Regions from separate parts of the Paeniglutamicibacter cryotolerans genome, predicted to be linked through region 2. Evidence: riboswitches for the same ligand, from Rfam matches in the RefSeq annotation. Region 2 holds a riboswitch; the other holds the start of a gene.
What was found. A riboswitch is a leader RNA that binds a small molecule or an ion and turns the genes downstream of it on or off. The one in region 2 is predicted to bind thiamine pyrophosphate.
Positions count from the first base shown of each region.

Region 1 (5,295 bases), 700 kb from region 2:
GACCTACCTGATCCTGGTCGCCGGCGTGTCGAACGCGTTCCTCGCCGGTGACCTGTTCAACCTCTACGTCGGCTTCGAAATCCTGCTTACCGCCTCCTACGTGTTGCTGACGCTGGGCGGGACTACAGCACGGATCCGGGCCGGGGTCACCTACGTGGTGGTCTCGGTGGTCTCCTCCGTGCTGTTCCTGATCGCCATCGCGATGATCTACGCCGCCACCGGAACGGTGAACATGGCCGACCTGGCGCTGAAGCTGCCCGATGTGCACCCGGGCACCTCGACGGTGCTGCACCTGATGCTGCTCGTCGCGTTCGGGATCAAGGCCGCCGTCTTCCCGCTGTCCTTCTGGCTCCCCGACTCCTATCCGACGGCCCCGGCACCGGTCACAGCGGTGTTCGCCGGCCTGCTGACCAAGGTCGGCGTGTATGCGATAGTGCGCACCGAGACGCTGCTCTTTCCCGGGAACCAACTCAGCGAGGTGCTGCTGGTGGTCTCGCTGCTGACCATGCTGGTCGGCATCCTGGGTGCGCTCGCCCAGATCGACATCAAGCGCATGCTCTCCTTCACGCTGACCAGCCACATCGGTTACATGATCTTCGGCCTGGCCGTGGGGAACGCGCTAGCCCTGGCTGCGGCCGTCTACTACGTGATTCACCACATCGTCGTGCAGACCTCGCTGTTCATGGTCACCGGACTGATCGAACGCCGCGCCGGGACTTCGAACGTCGAACGGCTGGGATCGCTGGCCCGGCTCTCCCCGGTGCTCGCACTGCTCTTCTTCATCCCCGCCATGAACCTGGCCGGCATTCCGCCGTTCTCCGGCTTCCTGGGCAAGCTGGGACTGATCGCCGGCGGCATCGAGCACGGCACCTGGTTGACCTGGATCGTGGTGGGCGGCGCCGTGGCTACGAGCCTGCTGACCCTGCTGGCCGTCGCGAGGGTCTGGAACCGCGCGTTCTGGCGCAAGGCAGAGGACGCCACGGACCCCGATCCGCTGCTGCTGGTCGGTGCGGCCAAGGGTGAGCGCATCACCACCTACAACGTGGTAGCCGACGAACCGGGATCGATCTACTCGGACCGCGGTGATACGGCGCTGTTGCCGCGCACCATGGTTGCGGCGACCTCGGGCCTGGTCCTGCTCGGCATCGCCCTGACGATCTTCGCCGGACCGCTGTTCGCCCTGAGCCAGCGGGCGGCGGACCAGATGCTGGAGCGCACGCCGTACATCGAAGCGGTCCTGGGCGAGCAGGGAGTGAAGCCATGAGCACCGAAAACACCGGAAAGAAGCCCGGGCGCACACCCTTCCGCATCGAACTGCCGCTGTTGATCGGCATGACGCTGTTCTGGGGTGCGCTGTGGCAGGACTTCGCCCCGGGCAACCTGGTCTTCGGGTTCTTGATCTCCTGGGCCCTGGTCAACCTGTTCCGGCTCCCGCCGGTGATCCTCAGCCCACGGTTCAACATCTGGCGGGCGTTCCTGTTCCTGCTGCGCTTCATCGTCGACGTCGCGGCGGCGAGCTTCAGCGTGTTGTTCCTGGCGGTGTTCCGCGGACCAAAGACGCGCTCGGCGATCTTGGCCGTCCCGCTGCGCACCGAGCAGGATCTGATGGTCACGGCGGTGGGCCATGTGCTCACGCTGATACCCGGGTCCTTCGTCGTCGAGGTCGATCGGCGCAGTTCCACGCTGTACCTGCACTTCCTGAACGTCAACACACCGGCGGAGCTCGAGAAGGCCCGCGCCGGGATTCTGGACATCGAGGCCCGGCTGATCCGGGTCATGGGCACACCGGCGGAGCTGGCCGCCCTGAACGCCGAAACGGCAAAGCCCGAGGAGGGGAAAAACCCATGATGACGATCGTGCTGTGGATTACCGGAAGCATCCTGGTCGCGGCCGCCGCGCTGGCCATCGTGCGCATCGCCCGCGGTCCATCGATCCTGGAACGGGTACTGGCCACCGACGTGCTGCTGGTGATCATTGCCGCCGGGCTGACCATCGAGATGGCGGTGAACAAACACACGGACAACCTGATCTTCGTCGTGTTGTGCTGCATGATCGGCTTCATCGGTTCGGTCACCGTCGCGCGCTACGTCACCGATCGGAGGAACGCCTGATGGAGCCGACGCTTTTGGATACGATCATCGACTCGGTCGCCGCCGTGTTCATGATCGTCGGCGCGCTGATGTCACTGGCAGCCGGCATCGGCATGATGCGCTTCCCGGACCTCATGTCCCGGATGCACGCGGCAACGAAGCCGCAGGTGTTCGGGCTGTTCCTGCTTTTGAGTGCGCTGGCGCTGGAGTTGCGCAGCTGGAATGTGGTGCCGGTGCTGATCCTGGCCTGGCTGCTGCAGCTGCTCACGGCGCCCGTCTCCGCGCATATGGTCGGCCGGGCCGGCTACCGTACCAAGCACATGAAAAAGGAGACCCTGCTGGTCGATGAGCTCGACGCGGTGGTGGCCCGGGCCGAGGGGCAGGGCGGGGACGACCCGGTCTGCTGACAAAACGGCCGCAGCACCCGGGGTGCCGCGGCCGAATCGCCGTAATCCGGCAATCAGTCCTTGGCGAAGCGGGCGAGCGCCTTTTGCGTTCCACGATCTGTGAGCACCTGGATCACAGCGGCTGTGATGGCCGAAAGCAGGGCGAAGCTCAGCGCCTGACGCAGCGATGCCTCGGCCAGCGCTTCCTTGTTCCCGTGCTTGGGCGGTTCCTGGCCGGTGAACCCGAGCCAGAGCTTGTCCACGATCTTGCCGCCGACGAATCCGGCCGCAATGGAAATCAGTGGTCCGGCGATCTTCATGATGGCTTGCATGTTCCCTGTTTCCCTCGTTGTAGCAAATACGGTTCCAGCATAGCGTGGGGGTACACTGGCGATACTGAATCACACACGACAGGGGAGCGCGGCGTAACCATGGTTACGCAGGGCGCTGAGAGTGCGGGCAAGCCGCAGACCCTCGAACCTGCTCCGGTTAGTACCGGCGAAGGGAGTCGAGATCTCAGGGATTCTCGTTTGCGCGTGCATCCCTCCCCTCCTTGAATCCAAGGAGGATCCATCATGACCAGTCTTCAAATCGCACCGACGCGCAGTACCTGGCGCGTCGTCGACATCGTTGTTGCGGCCGTCCTGGCTGTCGCCTCGGGCGTCGTCTTCTTCGCCTGGAACACCGTCCACCACTCGTTGGACTTCCTCTTCGTGGCCTTCCCTCCCGCCTCGGCGCTGCTGGGCGGAATGTGGCTTTTCCCTGCAGTCCTCGGTGCCCTGATCATCAGAAAGCCGGGTGCGGCACTGTTCTGTGAAACGGTGGCGGCCGTGGTCTCCTCGTTCATGGGCTCCGAATATGGATGGACGGTTCTCGCCTCCGGACTCATTCAGGGCCTGGGCGCTGAATTGGTGTTCGCGATCTTCCTGTACAAGTCCTGGGGCCTCCCCACGGCACTGCTGGCCGGAGCCGTCACCGGCCTGTTCGGAGGCATCAACGACGCCTTCATCTTTGCTTGGTTCGCGGAATACACACAGTCCATGAAGCTGTTCTACGTCGCGGCCATGACCCTTTCCGGGCTGGTCATCGGCGGGCTCCTGTCTTGGCTGGCTACGCGCGCACTGGCCCGTACCGGGGCCCTGTCTTCCTTGGCCAGCCGCAAGGCCGCACAGGAAACGGTGCTGGGCACCGTGCGGAAGTAGGGAGTTTCCGTGTCCGAGGACACTGAGCTGCTGACGACTGCCGCCGGGCAGCGTCCCGTGCGGGCCAGGGGAGTGGCCGTACGTGCCGCCGGCTGGGGTTGGAAGCATGCCGGCCGTGACCTGCCCGCGATTTCCGGGCTCGACCTGGACATCCCTCCCGGTCAGCGGGTACTGCTGGCCGGAGCCTCCGGGGCCGGGAAATCCACGCTGCTCCATGCGCTGGCCGGCGTGTTGCACGCGGACGAGGAGACCGAAGCCCACGGCGAGCTGCTGCTGGATGAGGTTCCCGCCCACATGGTGCACGGGCGTGCCGGGCTGATGCAACAAGACCCGGAGACCCAGGTCATCCAGGCCCGCATCGGAGACGATGTGGCCTTCGGAGCGGAGAACCTCGCGGTTGATCCGGCCGAGATCAGGATTCGCGTCAAAGCGGCCCTTGAGGCAGTGGGCCTGCGGTTGTCGCTGGACCACCCCACCGCCGCACTCTCGGGTGGGCAGAAGCAGCGGCTGGCACTGGCCGGGATCCTGGCCATGGGACCGGGTCTGGTGCTCTTGGATGAGCCGACAGCCAACCTGGACCCCGAAGGCGTATTGGAGGTCCGCGACGCAGTCATCGCGGCGGTCGCGGCAAGCGGTGCAACCCTGCTGATCGTCGAACATCGGTTGGATGCCTGGGCTCCCCATATGGATCGGGTTATCGTGCTTCGGCCCGGGGGAGGCATCGCCATCGACGGCACCCCCGACGAGCTCTTCGGCCCCGGACCTCAGCGCGAGGAACTGATTGCCGACGGCATCTGGGTTCCCGGTCATATGCCGGCCACGGCGCGAACCCGGGGGATCCGGGCCGGCACCTCGACCCGCGCCCTGCTGGAAACCACAGACCTGGCGGTGGCGCGCACGGCCAAGGGACAGGTCCTGCAACGCGATATCGGCCTGCAACTCTCGGGCGGGCAGGCGCTGTGCGTGACCGGCCCCAATGGTGCGGGCAAATCGACGCTGGCCCTCACACTGGCCGGTCTGCTGCCCGAGCGCGAGGGAAGCGTAGCAGCCCTCGATTCTCTGCGCGGTTCCGGTTCATCATTGAGCCACCGCCCATACTCATGGCGGGCTTCCCACCTGGTGAGCCGCATCGGTACCGTCTTCCAGGAACCGGAACACCAATTCGTCGCCAACTCGGTGCGTGAAGAGCTCGCGTTCGGTCCGCGCATGGCCCGTACCCCCGATGGGCGGTCTGCATTATTCACCGAGGAGCAGATTCATGAGCGGGTCGGGACGCTGCTGGAACGGTTGCGGCTCGAACACTTGGCAGCGGTCAATCCGTTTACGCTCTCCGGAGGTGAAAAGCGTCGGCTCTCGGTGGCCACTGTATTGGCGGCCGGACCGGCAGTGCTGATCCTCGATGAACCGACCTTCGGGCAGGATGCAAACACCTGGGCCGAACTCGCTGGATTGCTCAACGAGCATCTTGATACCGGCGGTTCCGTTCTGGCGGTGACGCATGACGAGCACTTTGCCGCTGCCCTGGGCGCCGAACGCCTTGAACTCTCCGAGGGGATGCCGTCGAAGAACCTTACCGGAACCGGCGGATTGCTGGAGCCAGAAGCCTCGAGCAGTGGC
Region 1 covers NZ_JACHVS010000001.1:482,168-487,462, reverse strand. Annotated here, with positions in the region: gene E9229_RS02405 (Na+/H+ antiporter subunit D) at 1-1,264, shown strand, start outside; gene E9229_RS02400 (Na+/H+ antiporter subunit E) at 1,261-1,848, shown strand; gene E9229_RS02395 (monovalent cation/H+ antiporter complex subunit F) at 1,845-2,111, shown strand; gene mnhG (monovalent cation/H(+) antiporter subunit G) at 2,111-2,497, shown strand; gene E9229_RS02385 (DUF4235 domain-containing protein) at 2,551-2,808, opposite strand; TPP riboswitch at 2,879-3,000, shown strand; gene E9229_RS02380 (ECF transporter S component) at 3,052-3,678, shown strand; gene E9229_RS02375 (ATP-binding cassette domain-containing protein) at 3,688-5,295, shown strand, end outside.
Region 1: it holds a riboswitch for thiamine pyrophosphate, as region 2 does, so the genes downstream of both, E9229_RS02380 (ECF transporter S component) here and thiM (hydroxyethylthiazole kinase) in region 2, are expected to answer to the same signal.

Region 2 (5,295 bases):
CCCTGAGCGTGTCGATCACGGCCGTCTTGGAGAACACCGGACGCAGCTGCGAAAAACGCTCGAAGCCGTGGCGCCCATGGTACGCGCCCATGCCCGATGCCCCGACCCCGCCGAACGGCAGCCCGGGCACCGCCAAGTGCATGTTCGGTGCGTTGTGCACTATCGCCCCGGCGCGGACCTGGTCCTCGAAGGCCGATTGCAGGCGCGGGTTCTCACTGAACAGGTAGGCCGCCAACGGGTGCGGGCGGGAATTGATGAAGCGTACTGCCGCGTCGAAGCTCTCCACCTTCACGATGGGTAGGATCGGGCCGAAGATTTCCTCGCGCATCAGTGGTGAATCCGGGTCCACATCGATCATGACGGTGGGTTCGATCTTCAGCTCGTCCTCGTCGAAACCGCCGCCGATCACGACGGTACCCTGGTCCAGGTAGGAGCGCAGCCTCTGGAAGTGGTCGAGATTCACGATTCGGCCATAGTCCTTACTGCGCAGCGGATTCTTCCCATAGAACCCGCCGATGGCCTTGGCCAGCTGGACCTCGAGTAGTTCGGCGGCCTTGCCGACGGCCAGCACGTAATCCGGGGCGACGCAGGTCTGTCCGGCATTCATGAACTTTCCATAGGCTAGGCGACGGGCGACTGCCACGTGGCTGCCATCCATCACCACGGCCGGGGACTTGCCGCCCAGTTCCAGCGTGACCGGTGTCAGCTGGGCGGCGGCGGCCAGGGCAACGATCCGTCCCACACGCTCGCCACCGGTGTAGAAGATGTGGTCGAACTTCTGCTCCAGCAGCACGCTCGATGCGCTGGCCCCGCCCTCGATGACCGCCACGGCACGACGGTCCAGGAATTGCGGCACGAGCTTCGCCAGCAGCGCCGAGGTGGCCGGGGCCAGCTCGGAGGGTTTGAGCACCACCGCGTTGCCCGCGGCAAGAGCGGCCACCAGCGGAGCGAGGATCAGCTGCAGCGGGTAGTTCCAGGGGCCGATGATCAGCACCAGGCCCAGCGGCTGGGCCTGGACCTTCGCCGCTGCCGGCTGCAGCGCCAGCGGCACCTTGACCGACTTCGCTTCCATCCATTCGCTCAGGTACAGCTGGGCGTGGTCGATCTCGGCCCGCACCAGGTCCAGTTCGGTGAGCTTGGCTTCAACCGGGGACTTGCCCAAATCGGTGTAGAGCGCAGCGACAAATTCCGCCTCGTGGGCATCCAGCATCCGCTCCAACGCCTTGAGCTGGGTGGCCCGGAAGCGGCGTGGATAGGCCAACCGGGTATCCACCGCATCGCGCAGGGACTCCACCACTGCCGCAATTCCGGCCGATTCGACCCGGTCCAGGCTTTCCGGGACGTCATCGAAGTCGTCGGATCCCGTTGCCATAGCGGTCTGGGGCGCAATGCCACGCGAAGAAAAAATGCCCATGTTCCGAGCGTAGTCCCCCGCGCGCGCCGGCACGGGCCGTGGGCACGCAATATCCGCGCCGGAGTTGCCCCGGCCCTTCCGAATCGGAGTAAGCTCACAGGCAGTGACACGGGGTGTCCGGCCAGCGGCCGGACTGAGATAAGACCCGTCGCACCTGATCTAGTTAGCACTAGCGGAGGGATGTCGCCCATGGTTTCCATTGCGCCTTCACCACATGTCCACCCTGTCCACCTGGCGAACGCCCTCGAATCGGTGCGTTCCAAGACCCCCTTGATCCAATGCCTGACCAATACCGTCGTCGCCAACTTCACCGCCAATATCCTGCTGTCCATCGGGGCGGCCCCGGCCATGGTCGACCTGCCCGGCGAGGCAACCGAATTCGCCGCCATCGCCTCGGGGGTACTGGTCAATCTGGGCACCCCCTATGCCGAACAGCGCGAGGGCATGGTGTTGGCCGCTACGGCGGCCGGCGTCCACGCAACGCCCTGGGTCCTGGATCCGGTGGCCGTCGGTGCGCTTCCGGTCCGCACCGAACTGGCCCGCCGTTTGCTTGACCTCTGCCCCGCGGTGATCCGCGGCAACGCCTCGGAAATCATCGCGCTCTCCGGCAATGGCGGCGGAGGCCGCGGCGTGGATGCCACCCACGGTGTTGAATCGGCCCGCGACGCCGCGCTGGAGCTGGCCCGGCGCACCGGGGCCGTCGTCGCCGTTTCAGGACCGATAGACCTCATCACCGACGGAACGCGGTCCGTGCTGGTGCACGGCGGAAACGAACTGCTCACCCGGGTCACCGGCGGCGGCTGTTCGCTCGGCGCAGTGTGCGCCGCTTTCGCCGCTGAGTCCCCCGACCTGCTCGCGGCAACCGTGGCAGCCCACGCCTACTACTCACTGGCCTCCGAACGCGCGGCCGCCCTCGGTGCCGGACCCGGCTCGTTCGCCATGCATTTCATCGACGAACTGGCGGCCATTACCCCGGCGGAGCTGGCGGAAAAGGCGGTCATCGCATGAACCGGGACATCGGCATCTACCTGGTAGCCGACTCCGCCAGCACGGCGGGCCGTCCATTGACTGAGATCGTCGCCGCAGCGGTGGCCGGCGGGGCCCAAACCATCCAGTTGCGCTGCAAGGACATGGCAGCGGGGTCGTTCCTCGACGAAGTGCTGACCGCGGCACGGGCCGCGTCCGGCCGAGCCCGCATCCTGGTCAACGACCGCGTGGACGTGTTCCTCGCCGCGCGCGCCGCCGGGGCACAGGTCCACGGCGTGCACATCGGCCAATCGGACCTGCCGCCTGCGCTGGTGCGGGCCATGATCGGCCCCGACTCCGTGCTGGGACTCAGCGCCTCCACACCGGAGGAACTCGACGCAGCGCATGCGCTTCCCGCCGGGACCATCGACTACCTGGGCATCGGCGCCGTGCGCGCCACACCGACCAAACCGGACCACCCGCAACCGCTCGGGTTCGACGGACTGGCAGCGGCGACCGCCCGGTGCACGCTGCCCACAGTGGCGATCGGCGGCATCGGCACGGGGGACGCCACACAGCTCATTGCCGCGGGGACCAACGGCATGGCGGTGGTCCGGGCCATCTGCGCCGCCGATGACCCGCGGGGCGCCATTGCTGAGCTGATAGCCGAATGGGAAGCGGGGATCCGGGCATGAATTCCATCCCCAACATCCTGTCCATTGCCGGCTCCGACCCCTCCGGCGGTGCCGGCATCCAGGCCGACCTGAAATCCATTGCCGCGTGCGGCGGCTACGGGATGAGTGTGATCACCGCCCTGACGGCCCAGAACACCCACGGCGTGCGCGCTGTGCACGTGCCGCCCGCCGCCTTCCTGGTTGAGCAGTTGGCGGCCGTCGCCGCTGACGTGCGCATCGACGCGATCAAGATCGGGATGCTCGGCTCCGCCCCGAACATCGATGCTGTGGCCGCGTTCCTGCGCGAACCACGTCCTGGCCCACGGCCCGCCGTAGTGCTCGATCCGGTCATGATAGCCACCAGCGGGGACCGGCTGCTTTCCGCCGACGCCGACGCGGCACTGCGCCGGCTGCTGCCACTGGCCGACGTGATCACCCCGAACATCCCCGAGCTCGCCGTGCTCTGTGATGCCCACCCCGCGGTGGACTGGGCCACGGCCATCGACCAGGCCCGTTCAGTGGCAGCTGCCCACGGGGTGCTGGTGCTGGCCAAGGGCGGACACCTCGAAGGCGGGGATTGCCCCGATGCGCTCGTGGATGCAGACGGCGTGCTCCTCCAGCTGACCGGATCACGGATCGCCACCGGCAATACCCACGGGACGGGGTGTTCGCTGTCCTCCGCCCTGGCCACGCTCCACGCCCGCAGCGGGGACTGGGCGGAGGCTCTGCGCTCCGCGAAGGCCTGGCTGACCGGGTCGATTTCGGCCGCCGACGAGCTGGCCGTCGGCACCGGCCACGGCCCGGTCAACCATTTCGCCTGGCTCTGGGCCGGGAACCGGCTCCCCGGCCGTCGCCAGACCACGGCAGCCTGGTGGGAACGGATCTCAGCGATTAGGGAGGCGATAGACCGGTTGGCCTTTATCCGGCAGTTGAGCTCCGGCGAGCTGGACCGGGCCGACTTCGAGGACTATCTGGGACAGGACGCGCTCTATCTGCGCACCTACGCACAGGCCCTGTCGCGGGCCAGCGAACTGGCTCCGACGGTGGCCGAGCAGCGCTTCTGGGCGGCCTCAGCCAGCGAATGCCTGGAGGATGAACTGCTGCTGCACCGCGGCAGGCTCGGGGATGAGGTGCCGGAACCCAGCGGGACCACCACCGCCTACCTGAACCATCTGCTCGCCAGCGGCACCGGGTACGCGGTGCTGGCTGCCGCGCTGCTGCCGTGTTTCTGGATCTACCAGGATGTGGGGGTCCGGCTGGCGGCCGCCAACCACCCCGGACATCCCTACGCGGACTGGCTGTCCACCTATGCCTCGGAACAGTTCGATGCATCCACCGCGCGGGCCATCGAAATCGTCGATGACCTGTTGGCCAAGGCCGACGAGGAACTTGCGCGCGGGATGTGGACGGCCTTCGAGGCCTCGGGCGTGCACGAGCTGCGCTTCTTCGCCCAGACGCGTGCCGATGCCCTGATTCCCGGGGAAGCGGTGGCCGACTCGCGCTGACCCGTGGCGCGTCGGTTCCTTCCGGGAGCGCACCAGCTTCCGGAAGGGGTCGGCTTCTGCCAGCGGGGACTTGCACCCGCGGGATAGGATGCCAAACGGGTTCCCAGCGTCCGCAGGGCAGCTGGGGCCCGGACTCCCCCGCATCCCGTTCCGAAAGGCCCTCATGAGCAACCGTTTAGGCATTGGCTGGTCCCTCCACGGGGATGGCACCACAATCCGTCCTGGAACGGTGGTGGCCCCCGATGAGCGGTTGGCTTGGCCACAGACCATCGGCGTCGGCGTCCAGCACGTCATGGCCATGTTCGGTGCCACGGTCCTGGTCCCCACCATCACCGGGTTCCCCGTCACCACCACGCTGCTCTTCACCGGCATTGGAACGCTGCTCTTCCTGATCATTACCGCCGGCCGGATCCCCAGCTATCTGGGCTCCTCCTTCGCCTTCATCGCCCCGGTCACCGGGGCGATGGCCACCCACGGCATGGGTGGCGCACTCGGCGGCATCGTGATCGCCGGTGCCGCTCTGTTCATTGTCGGCCTGATCGTGCAGAAGGCGGGCACTGCGTGGATCCACGCGCTGATGCCACCGGTGGTCATGGGCACCATCGTCGCGCTGATCGGGTTGAACCTGGCGACCTCCACCACCTCGAAGATCGTCGATTTCCCGCTAACCACCTTCACCACGGTGCTGGCGATCATCATCACCACAGTGCTGTTCCGCGGCATGCTGGGACGTCTC
Region 2 covers NZ_JACHVS010000001.1:1,182,926-1,188,220, reverse strand. Annotated here, with positions in the region: gene E9229_RS05665 (aldehyde dehydrogenase family protein) at 1-1,372, opposite strand, end outside; TPP riboswitch at 1,514-1,612, shown strand; gene thiM (hydroxyethylthiazole kinase) at 1,604-2,422, shown strand; gene thiE (thiamine phosphate synthase) at 2,419-3,075, shown strand; gene E9229_RS05650 (bifunctional hydroxymethylpyrimidine kinase/phosphomethylpyrimidine kinase) at 3,072-4,559, shown strand; gene E9229_RS05645 (uracil-xanthine permease family protein) at 4,723-5,295, shown strand, end outside.